Regions from separate parts of the Nocardia coffeae genome, predicted to be linked through region 3. Evidence: riboswitches for the same ligand, from Rfam matches in the RefSeq annotation. Region 3 holds a riboswitch; each other region holds the start of a gene.
What was found. A riboswitch is a leader RNA that binds a small molecule or an ion and turns the genes downstream of it on or off. The one in region 3 is predicted to bind S-adenosylmethionine.
Positions count from the first base shown of each region.

Region 1 (3,269 bases), on a different contig from region 3:
GGCCGGGAAACGTCGGACGCTTCCCGGCCGCGATGCTCAGCCCAGCGCCTGATCCAGGTCGCCGAGCAGATCCTCGACGTCCTCGAGGCCGATGGAGATGCGCAGCACGCCGTCGGTGATCCCCACGGCCGCACGGCCTTCGGCTCCCATCGCGCGGTGCGTGGTGGTGGCCGGATGGGTGATCAGCGTCTTGGCGTCGCCCAGGTTGTTGGAGATGTCGACGATGCGCAGCCGGTTCAGCACCTCGAACGCGCGCTTCTTCGCCTCGGACGGGTCGGCGGCCAGTTCGAAGGTGACGACCGTACCGCCGCCGCTCATCTGCTGCCGCGCCAATTCGTACTGCGGATGTGACTGCAGGAAGGGGTATTTCACCCACGACACGGACGGCTGCTGCTCCAGGAATTCGGCAATCTCGTGTGCCGCCTGCACCGAATGACGCACCCGCAGCGGCATCGTCTCGAGCCCCTTGAGCAACGTCCACGCGTTGAACGGGCTCAACGCCGGACCGGTGTGCCGCATGAGATTCTTCACCGGGCCGCCGATGAACTCGCTGTCGCCCAGGATCGCGCCGCCCAGCACCCGGCCCTGGCCGTCGATGTGCTTGGTGCCCGAATACACGACCACATCCGCGCCCAGCGTCAGGCTCTGCTGCAGCAGCGGTGTGGCGAAGACGTTGTCCAGCACCACTTTCGCGCCCGCGGCATGGGCCAGCTCGGACACCCGGCGCACGTCCACCAGGGTCTGCATCGGGTTGGACGGGGTCTCGAAGAAGACGGCCGCGGTCGGCACCGACAGCGCCTCCTCCCACTGGCTCAGGTCCTCGCCGTCGACGAAGACCGTCTCCACACCCCAGCGCGGCAGGATCTCGTTGCACACCACGAAACAGGAGCCGAACAGGCTGCGCGCGGCGACCAGCCGGTCACCGTTGCCCAGCAGCGCGGCCAGCGCGGTGAACACCGCGGACATCCCGCTCGCGGTCGCGAAACACGCCTCCGCGCCCTCGATCAGCCGCATCCGCTCCTCGAACATCGCCACGGTCGGATTCCCGTAGCGCGAATACACGAAATGCTCGACGTCGCCGGTGAACGACGCCTCGGCCGCCTCCGCACTCGGGAACACGAAACCCGAGGACAGGTACAGCGCCTCGGAGGTCTCCTCGAATCCGGAGCGGCGCAGGCCGCCTCGCACACCAAGCGTGGCCGGGCCGACGCCCTCGGGCAGCGGTTTGTCGAAGGCTCCGCCGGTGATCACGACTGCCTCCAGGGCAGCCCCTCGGCACGCCAGCCCGCGCCGCCGCGATGGCCGTCGGCATCGAGCGGGCCCTCGAAACCGGCCAGGACGTTGTAGGAGGGTGTGAATCCGGCCGTGGTCGAGGCCGTCGCCGCACCGATGGATCGCTGGCCGGAGCGGCACAGGAAGATCACCGGCGCATCGCTGTCGGCCGCCCGGCCGGCGAGCGTCTGCTTCAGCTGATCGACGAAGGCGCCGTTGCGCTGACCGGCGCCGTCGACCCACTCGATCAGGGCCGTCGGCCGGTCGATCGCACTCGTCTCGGGCACCCCGACGAACCGCCACTCGGCCTCGGTGCGCACATCCACCAAAATGGCATCGGGATTGTCGCGCAACAGATCCCATGCCTGCTGGACAGTGATGTCACCCGCGTAACTCACTAGCTGAACCTCCTCGAAGAATCCGCACTTGCCGCGCCTGTTCGGCGGCGTGGCCAGGTCGTCACCCGGAGCACCCCACCGCGGAGGAGGGTTGCCGACCAGCGAGCCGGGGCTTGACGCTGGTGCTCATGACCTGAGATCGAGATTGCCTGGCCGCACACCCGCCTGTCAATCAGACACTGCAGACGAACCAGTCGTTGCCGGTTTGCGTGAGGTTCCAGGTCGACGTCGATTCGTGGCCGTCGACCGAGCTGGTCACCGTGACCTTGGCGCGTCTGCCGTTCGCGGTGGGGTCGGTCATGCGGACGATTTCGATCTTCTTTCCGGCCGCGTCCGGGCCCAACGGCGAGTGCGCGGGGTCGAATCCGCTGCATGCGGTGGCCGCGCGGCGCGCCGGGTCGGTGCCGCTCTGGGCAGTGGCGAAATTCTGGATCGCGGTGGCCAACCGGTCCGAAGTTGTGACATTCTTCTCAGCCGGCCGCAGCGCCGCCGCAATCAGGACACCGCCGATCACCAGAAGTGCGATCACCGCGGCAGCAATGAACGGCACCGGCGAGCGGACCGCCTCGTTCTGATCGATCGGGGTCGCGTCGGCGGCGGATTCCGGGTCACTCATATCTCGATCATCCCTGGTAGGGAGTGAGGTTCTCGCGCGCACCCCGAATCCGCGACCCGGACCGGGAACCGCGGCCATAGCAGTCACCGATAGAATCACCGCCAGCCCCGGCCACGGTCGGCGCGAACTCCGATCCCCGAGCGGCAACGATGCAGCATCGATCGGTATGAAGGATCGGCCGGAAACCCGGACCCACGTCAACTTAGCCTAAGCTAAGAACGACGGCTGAGAACATGACGACACAGATTTCGACCAAAGGGTGCGCAGAAGAATGACCGAAACCAGTGCAGAGTCGAAGGGCGAGGTGAACCCCACCTCCGAGTCCGACGCGCGCCCGCTTCGCATCGCGATCGTCGGCGCGGGACCGGCCGGAATCTACGCCGCCGACGCCCTGATGAAATCCGACGCCGACGTGAGCATCGACCTGTACGAGCGCATGCCCGCGCCGTTCGGCCTGATCCGCTACGGTGTCGCGCCCGATCATCCGCGCATCAAGGGCATCATCACCGCACTGCACAAGGTCCTGGACAAGCCGCAGGTGCGCCTGCTCGGCAACATCGACTACGGCACCGACATCACCCTGGCCGATCTGCGCCGGTTCTACGATGCGGTGATCTTCTCCACCGGCGCGAACGCCGACCGAGCACTGCCTGTCGAGGGCATCGACCTGGACGGCAGCTACGGCGCCGCGGACTTCGTGTCCTGGTACGACGGGCACCCGGACGTGCCGCGCGCCTGGCCGCTGGAGGCCGAGAAGGTCGCCGTGCTCGGTGTGGGAAATGTCGCACTGGACGTCGCGCGAGTGCTCGCCAAGACCGGCGACGAACTGCTGCCGACGGAGATCCCGCCGAACGTGTACGAGGGCCTCAAGGCCAACAAGGCCGTCGAGGTGCACGTCTTCGGGCGTCGCGGCCCGGCCCAGGCCAAGTTCACTCCGCTCGAACTGCGCGAACTCGACCACTCGCCGAATATCGAGGTCATCG
Region 1 is NZ_JAINZY010000025.1:8,134-11,402, reverse strand. It holds gene K7711_RS44685 (O-succinylhomoserine sulfhydrylase) at 37-1,251, opposite strand; gene K7711_RS44680 (rhodanese-like domain-containing protein) at 1,248-1,670, opposite strand; SAM riboswitch class IV at 1,690-1,804, opposite strand; gene K7711_RS44675 (Rv0361 family membrane protein) at 1,843-2,286, opposite strand; gene K7711_RS44670 (FAD-dependent oxidoreductase) at 2,558-3,269, shown strand, end outside.
Region 1: linked by a shared signal. The riboswitch ahead of K7711_RS44680 (rhodanese-like domain-containing protein) and the one ahead of metX (homoserine O-acetyltransferase MetX) in region 3 are both predicted to bind S-adenosylmethionine.

Region 2 (3,269 bases), on a different contig from region 3:
AGCGAATCGACCGCATGCTCGGGCCCGCAGCGGGATTCCCCGAATACTGAACGCCCGGCGGCGAGCCGATTTCGGTTCTACTCTGGTGCCATGTCCAGGTCGTTGCCCACCGTCGCTTCCCGGGTATCGGACACGCTCATCGCTCGTGGCCATCACGGCGTCATCGTCACCCAGGCCCAACCCGCCCACACCGCCGCCGAGGCCGCGCAGGCGCTCGGCGTCGACGTGGGCGCCATCACCAAATCGCTGCTGTTCCTGCTCGACGACGAACCGGTGCTGCTGCTGGTCTCCGGGGCGCATCAGGTCGATCTGACGCGCACCGGCGAGCGATTACAGGGTGCGCTCGCCCCGGCGCCCGCGCGGATGGTGCGCAAATTCACAGGCCAGCCGATCGGCGGGGTCGCACCCGTCGGTCATCCGGCGAATCTGTCCACATATGTGGACAACGCACTGTCCCGACATCGCGAATTGTGGGCGGCGGGCGGGCACCCCAATACGGTGTTCCGCACGTCGTTCAGCGAGTTGGTGCGCATCACCGCGGGCCTGGCGATCGACGTGGACTGACCCGTCGAGTGGGACGTACCGGACCACTCGGCGTGCTTCCCGACGTAGGTTGGATCTGTGTACGAGCTAGTGAGAATCACCTGTGCCGATGGCGAGGTGGCGCGATGAGCAACTCCCGGCAGTCGGAGATGTCCGAGGTGGAGCAGGCGGAATCGGCCACGTCGACGCAGCGTCCGGACGAGGCCGGCGGGATCACCGCGGCGCAGTTCCGTGGCGCGATGCGGCACTATCCGGCCGGAGTGACCATTGTCACACTCAACAACGGCGAGCGTCCGGTGGGCTTCACCGCGACCTCGTTCGCCTCGCTGTCCGCCGAGCCGCCGCTGATCTCGTTCAACATCGCCGAGACCTCGTCGAGTATCGAGGCCATGCTGGCGGCCGAATCGGTGGTCGTACATTTCCTGGGCGATCATCAGCTGCATCTGGCCCAGCGGTTCTCCCGCGCGGCCGAGGAACGGTTCGCCGACGATTCGCTGTGGACGTCGCTGGACAGTGGCGAGCCGGTATTGCACGACACCCCGATCTGGGTGCGCGCCACGGTCCACCAGCTCATTGCGATCGGCGATCACACGCTGGTCATCGGGCTGGTCACCCGGGTGCACGACACCACCGACGACGAACCGATCGCCGCACCGCTGCTGTACTACAACGGCTCGTATCACCGCCCGCGCGGACTGCAGTGAGATCTGCTGCGAGACAGCATCTTCGGCAGAGAACGCCTACGTGGCGGAGGCGATCGTCCCGATCCCCAACGCGGCGAGCACCCCGGCGCTGATCTGCTCCAGGCGATCTCGGACGCGAGGACGCTTCAGGAGCCGCACCGCACCCGCCGCGGCGACCGCGAGTACCACCATTTCCGTTGCGGCGATACATGATTCGATCGCACCGAGGGTCAACGTCCCGCCGAACGTGACATGGGTCAGGAATTGCGGGAGCACCGCGAGGTAGAACAGGCCGACCTTCGGATTCGACAGACAGGACAGTATCCCGGCGACGGCCGCGGATCGCGTCGATGCCGCACGGCCCGACACCGTCGCGCGGGCCGGATCCGGCTGCTGCGCCCCGGCCGTGTTCGCACGGGCCCGGCGATGATCGCGCAGAGTGCGAATTCCCAAGTACACCAAGTAGATTCCGCCCGCGATCTTCAGCACACGATACGCGGTCGCCGACTGCTCCAGCAGCGCGGCGACACCGGCCGCGACCACCACCGCCCACGCGATCCCGCCGAGCGCGGAACCCACCGCGGCCGCCACAGCTGGCCGGCGCCCGGCGATCGCGTAGCGCAGCACCAGGAACGTATCGGGCCCCGGCGTGAGAGCCAGCAGAACGCACAGTCCGACGAAGCCCAGCAGCAGCGAAACAGTCACCGGACCACGCAAGCGCAGTGCGGCGCGCAGCGCAAGCGAAATTCGAGCCGAGGTTGACAAGACCCGACGACCTCTGCCAATCTCGGGTCAGGTCATGAGTGCCAGCGTCAAGCCCCGGCTAGCTGGTCGGCAACCCTCCTCCGCGGTGGGGTGCTCCGGGTGACGACCGGGCCGTAGCCCGACCGGGTGCGGCAAGCGCGGGCTCCCGTTCATCTCTCCTCGGGATCCCTGTCCCGAAGGGATTGTGTGATGACTGCCGTACTCGATCAGACCTGTGCCCCGATCGCTCGCGTATCCGGATGCGATCTGCGAGTTCCGTTGGTGCAGGGCGGAACTCGGACGTACGCCAATTTCGACTACGCGGCCAGCGCCCCCGCTCTGGCGCAGGTGTGCGACCGGGTGAACGAGTTGTTGCCGTACTACGCCAGCGTGCACCGCGGCGCGGGTTACGCCTCGCGCATCTCCACCGACTGCTACGAGAGCGCGCGCACGTCGGTCTCCCGCTTCCTGAACTGCGCCGACGATCAGGTGGTCGTCTTCACCCGCAACACCACCGATTCGCTGAATCTGTTGGCCGCCTGCGTCCCCGGGGACACCGTCGTACTCGATATCGAACATCACGCCAACTTCCTGCCCTGGACCCGGCACGGCCGCCGGGTGGTCACCGCCGCCGCGACGATCGACGAGACCATCCGCCGCCTGGTCGCCGAGCTGTGCACCAAACCCGCTGCGCTGCTTGCGGTCACCGGGGCATCGAATGTGACCGGCGAGGTGCTGCCGCTGCGTCGGCTGGCGCAGATCGCGCACCAGTGCGGTGCGCGAATCCTGGTCGATGCCGCGCAATTGGCGCCGCATCGTCGAATCGACCTGTGCGACATCGGAATCGACTACCTCGCCCTGTCCGGCCACAAGCTCTACGCACCGTTCGGCGCGGGTGTGCTGGTCGGCCGCCGGGACTGGCTGGACGCGGCCGAACCGTATCTGGCCGGTGGCGGCGCGGTCCGCCGGGTCAGCACGACCGATGCCGAGTGGGCCCCCGCACCGCAACGTCACGAGGCCGGTTCCCCGAACGTTCTGGGCGCGGCCGCGGTGGCCGCCGCCTGCGACACTCTCGGCTCGATCGATGCGCAGGCCGCCGCCGAACACGAGCGCGCCCTCACCGAACGACTGCGTGACGGACTGCAAGCCATTGCGGGAGTGAACTTCCTGCGCATCTGGTCGGACAGCGCCGACAGCGTCGGCATCCTCGCGTTCACCCTCGACGGATTCGCCCCCGGCCGGGTCGCGGCCTACCTGTCCGCCGAACACGGCATCGGCGTCCGCGACGGCCGATTCTGC
Region 2 is NZ_JAINZY010000001.1:1,101,601-1,104,869, forward strand. It holds gene K7711_RS04825 (2-oxo-4-hydroxy-4-carboxy-5-ureidoimidazoline decarboxylase) at 1-50, shown strand, start outside; gene K7711_RS04830 (YbaK/EbsC family protein) at 91-564, shown strand; gene K7711_RS04835 (flavin reductase family protein) at 693-1,247, shown strand; gene K7711_RS04840 (LysE family translocator) at 1,284-1,931, opposite strand; SAM riboswitch class IV at 2,022-2,135, shown strand; gene K7711_RS04845 (aminotransferase class V-fold PLP-dependent enzyme) at 2,181-3,269, shown strand, end outside.
Region 2: linked by a shared signal. The riboswitch ahead of K7711_RS04845 (aminotransferase class V-fold PLP-dependent enzyme) and the one ahead of metX (homoserine O-acetyltransferase MetX) in region 3 are both predicted to bind S-adenosylmethionine.

Region 3 (3,269 bases):
GTGGACGATCGGCTCGCTGCCGTCCTCCGGGGTGAAGGTGAGCGTGACGGTACCGGCCTGGTGCACCTTGAAGTCGGTGGCGCGGTACTGGTCGCCGAAGGCGTGGCGGCCGATGATGATCGGCTTCGTCCAACCCGGGACCAGACGCGGAACGTTCGAGATGATGATCGGTGCGCGGAAGATGGTTCCGCCGAGGATGTTGCGGATGGTGCCGTTGGGCGACCGGTACATCTTCTTGAGGCCGAATTCCTCGACGCGCGCCTCGTCGGGGGTGATGGTGGCACACTTCACGCCGACGCCGTGCTCCTTGATGGCGTTGGCGGCGTCGATGGTCACCTGGTCGTCGGTCTTGTCCCGGTACTCGATACCGAGGTCGTAATACTCGAGATTCACATCGAGGTACGGGTGAATCAGCTTGTCTTTGATGAACTGCCAGATGATTCGGGTCATCTCGTCGCCGTCGAGTTCGACGACGGTTCCCTCAACCTTGATCTTGGACATGGATCTTCGTGTCCTCCTAGGATGGTGCTCCCATTGTTCCGCCAGGTGAACACGCTTGTGAGCGGACCCAGCTGTTCAACAGACAACGTATACGCCCCGTGTTGTCCACGAGACTCGAGGTGCCAAACAGAACAAGCGTACTGGTGCGGTGGATCTCATCGGCATCGGACCTACCTCGATTGATACATCTGTCACATTTACGCATGTCGACTTTACTGCGTACAACCCCTGCGGTAGGCGGCAAATTCCGGCCGGACCTGGTGAAATCCACCACGGGTTTCGAACTCCCGCGGGCTCCGGCTACGATGTCCGGAAGGTCATGAGCACCAGCGCCAAGCCCCGGCTCGCTGGTCGGCAACCCTCCTGTTGCGGTGGGGTGCTCCGGGTGATGACCGGGCTCCCGAGGGTCGGGAGCAAGCGCGATCATCAGGAGGAATTCCGAAATGTGTTGTAGCCGTCCATTATCCGGACCCCGCTGACGCCCGCCGGCAGACCTCTCGGAGCATGACATGAGTAACTCCACCGCGCCCGCGTCCGATCCGGACTCCGTGCCGCGCAGCCCACAACACACATCGATATTCGCTGATCGCCCCGGGTATGCCCGCGCGACGCCGAGGCCCCGGAACGCTGTGGCTACCATCGAGGACGTGTGTTCCCCCGTCGTCGACCCGGTTTCGGGCACCCGTGCGCGGACAGTCCGCGCGATGATCGCCGGTCCCAGGGATGAGCGGATCTCGCCTCCCGAGGCGGCGGTGGCGCGGTGACCGTGAGCATCGACCGGAGCGCATTCAGTAATCACGCAGCAACCTTGCTGCCGCCGCCGGACGGAAGTCTGGGCACGATCGCCGTCGGCGAGATCCGGCTCGAGAGCGGGGACGTGGTTCCCGGCGTCGAACTGGCCGTCCAGCGCTGGGGCGAGCTGTCGCCCACCGCGGACAACGTCGTGCTCATCGAGCACGCGCTGACCGGCGACTCGCACGTCACCGGCGCACCCGACGACCTGCATCCACTGCCCGGCTGGTGGGACGGCATCGTCGGACCGGGCGCGCCGCTGGACACCGACGAGTGGTGTGTGATCGCCACCAACGTGCTGGGCGGATGTAAGGGCAGCACCGGTCCGGCAACTCCGGGGCCGGACGGAAAGCCTTGGGGAGCAAGGTTTCCCGGAATCTCCATTCGCGACCAGGTGACCGCCGAGGTCGCGCTGTTCGACCTGCTGGGCATCGAGCGGATCGCCGCGGTGGCCGGTGGCTCGATGGGCGGCATGCGAGTGCTGGAGTGGATCGTCGGACATCCGGAGCGGGTGGGCGCGGCGCTGGTGCTGGCCGTCGGGCCGCGTGCGACCGCCGACCAGATCGGCACCCAGACCACGCAGATCGCCGCCATCACCGCCGACCCGGACTGGCAGGGCGGGAACTATCACGGCACCGGCCGTGCCCCGACCAGTGGTCTGGGCATCGCCCGGCGCATCGCGCATCTGACCTACCGCACCGATTTCGAACTGGATCACCGTTTCGAGAATCACGCCCAGGGCGATGAGGACCCCCGGCGCGGTGGCCGCTACGCGGTGCAGAGCTATCTGGACCACCAGGCCCGCAAACTCGCGAACCGCTTCGACGCGGCCAGCTATGTGCTGCTGACCGAGGCCATGAACCGGCACGACATCGGCCGCGGGCGCGGCGGGGTGGCAGCGGCACTCGCCGCGACATCGGTGCCCTGCGTGGTCGGGGGTGTCGATTCGGATCGGCTGTATCCGCTGCGGACCCAACAGGAACTGGCCGATCTGCTGCCCGGCTGCGCGCGGCTCGAGGTCGTGCACTCCCGGGACGGCCACGACGGCTTCCTGACCGAGACCGAGGCGGTCGGCAAACTGCTCGCCCAGACGATGGATCTGGCACGCACCACACGCCCGTGACCGCGGGCGATGCGGTGCGGGGTTCGGTTCAGCCCACGCCCAGGCTGCTGATCGTCGCCGCCAGCGCGATGATCGTGCCGCCCAGCACCGCGTAGGTGACGACGTCGAAGGGTTTGCTGCGCACGGCCAGCAGGCCGACCCGCACCTCCGGCAGTACCAGCCGCAATGCCGAGGCCAGCAGCGGTGCGCCGCCGATGACGAACGCCCCACGTCGCCACCGATCCTGCACCAGGAACACCACAGCCACCACCAGCACAACCGCCACCAGGACCATCGGCAGCTGGTTGCGCAGGAATCCGAGCGGACGTTCGGACTGAGCGGTCGCGGAAGCATCGGTCACCCCCCGATTCTCGCATTCGTTCGCCGGAACCTCCCGGCGCCCGGGTGGGGACGGGAGGGGACGTAGGGTTCATCCCGTCCGGACGTGAGGAAAGGCTGCGTTCTGCTGTGCTGAGGCTGATGTTCTTCGAACCACGGATTCCGCCGAATACCGGCAACGCCATTCGGCTGGCCGCGGGGACCGGGTTCTCGCTGCACCTGATCGAGCCGCTGGGCTTCGATCTGTCCGAGCCCAAGCTGCGCCGGGCCGGGCTGGACTATCACGACCTCGCCTCGGTCACCGTGCACGAAAACCTTTCCGCCGCATGGAAATCCCTGAACCCCGAGCGGACGTTCGCCTTCACCGCGGCGGCGGACACCCATTACACCGATATCGCCTATCGCGAGAACGATGTGCTGTTGTTCGGGCCGGAGCCGACCGGGTTGCCCGAGCAGGTGCTGTCCGATCCGCACATCACCGAGCGGGTGCGGATTCCGATGCTGCCCGGCCGGCGGTCGATGAATCTGTCCAACG
Region 3 is NZ_JAINZY010000003.1:649,637-652,905, reverse strand. It holds gene K7711_RS16395 (NADP-dependent isocitrate dehydrogenase) at 1-501, opposite strand, end outside; SAM riboswitch class IV at 817-927, shown strand; gene metX (homoserine O-acetyltransferase MetX) at 1,262-2,416, shown strand; gene K7711_RS16385 (DUF3017 domain-containing protein) at 2,445-2,690, opposite strand; gene K7711_RS16380 (tRNA (cytidine(34)-2'-O)-methyltransferase) at 2,864-3,269, shown strand, end outside.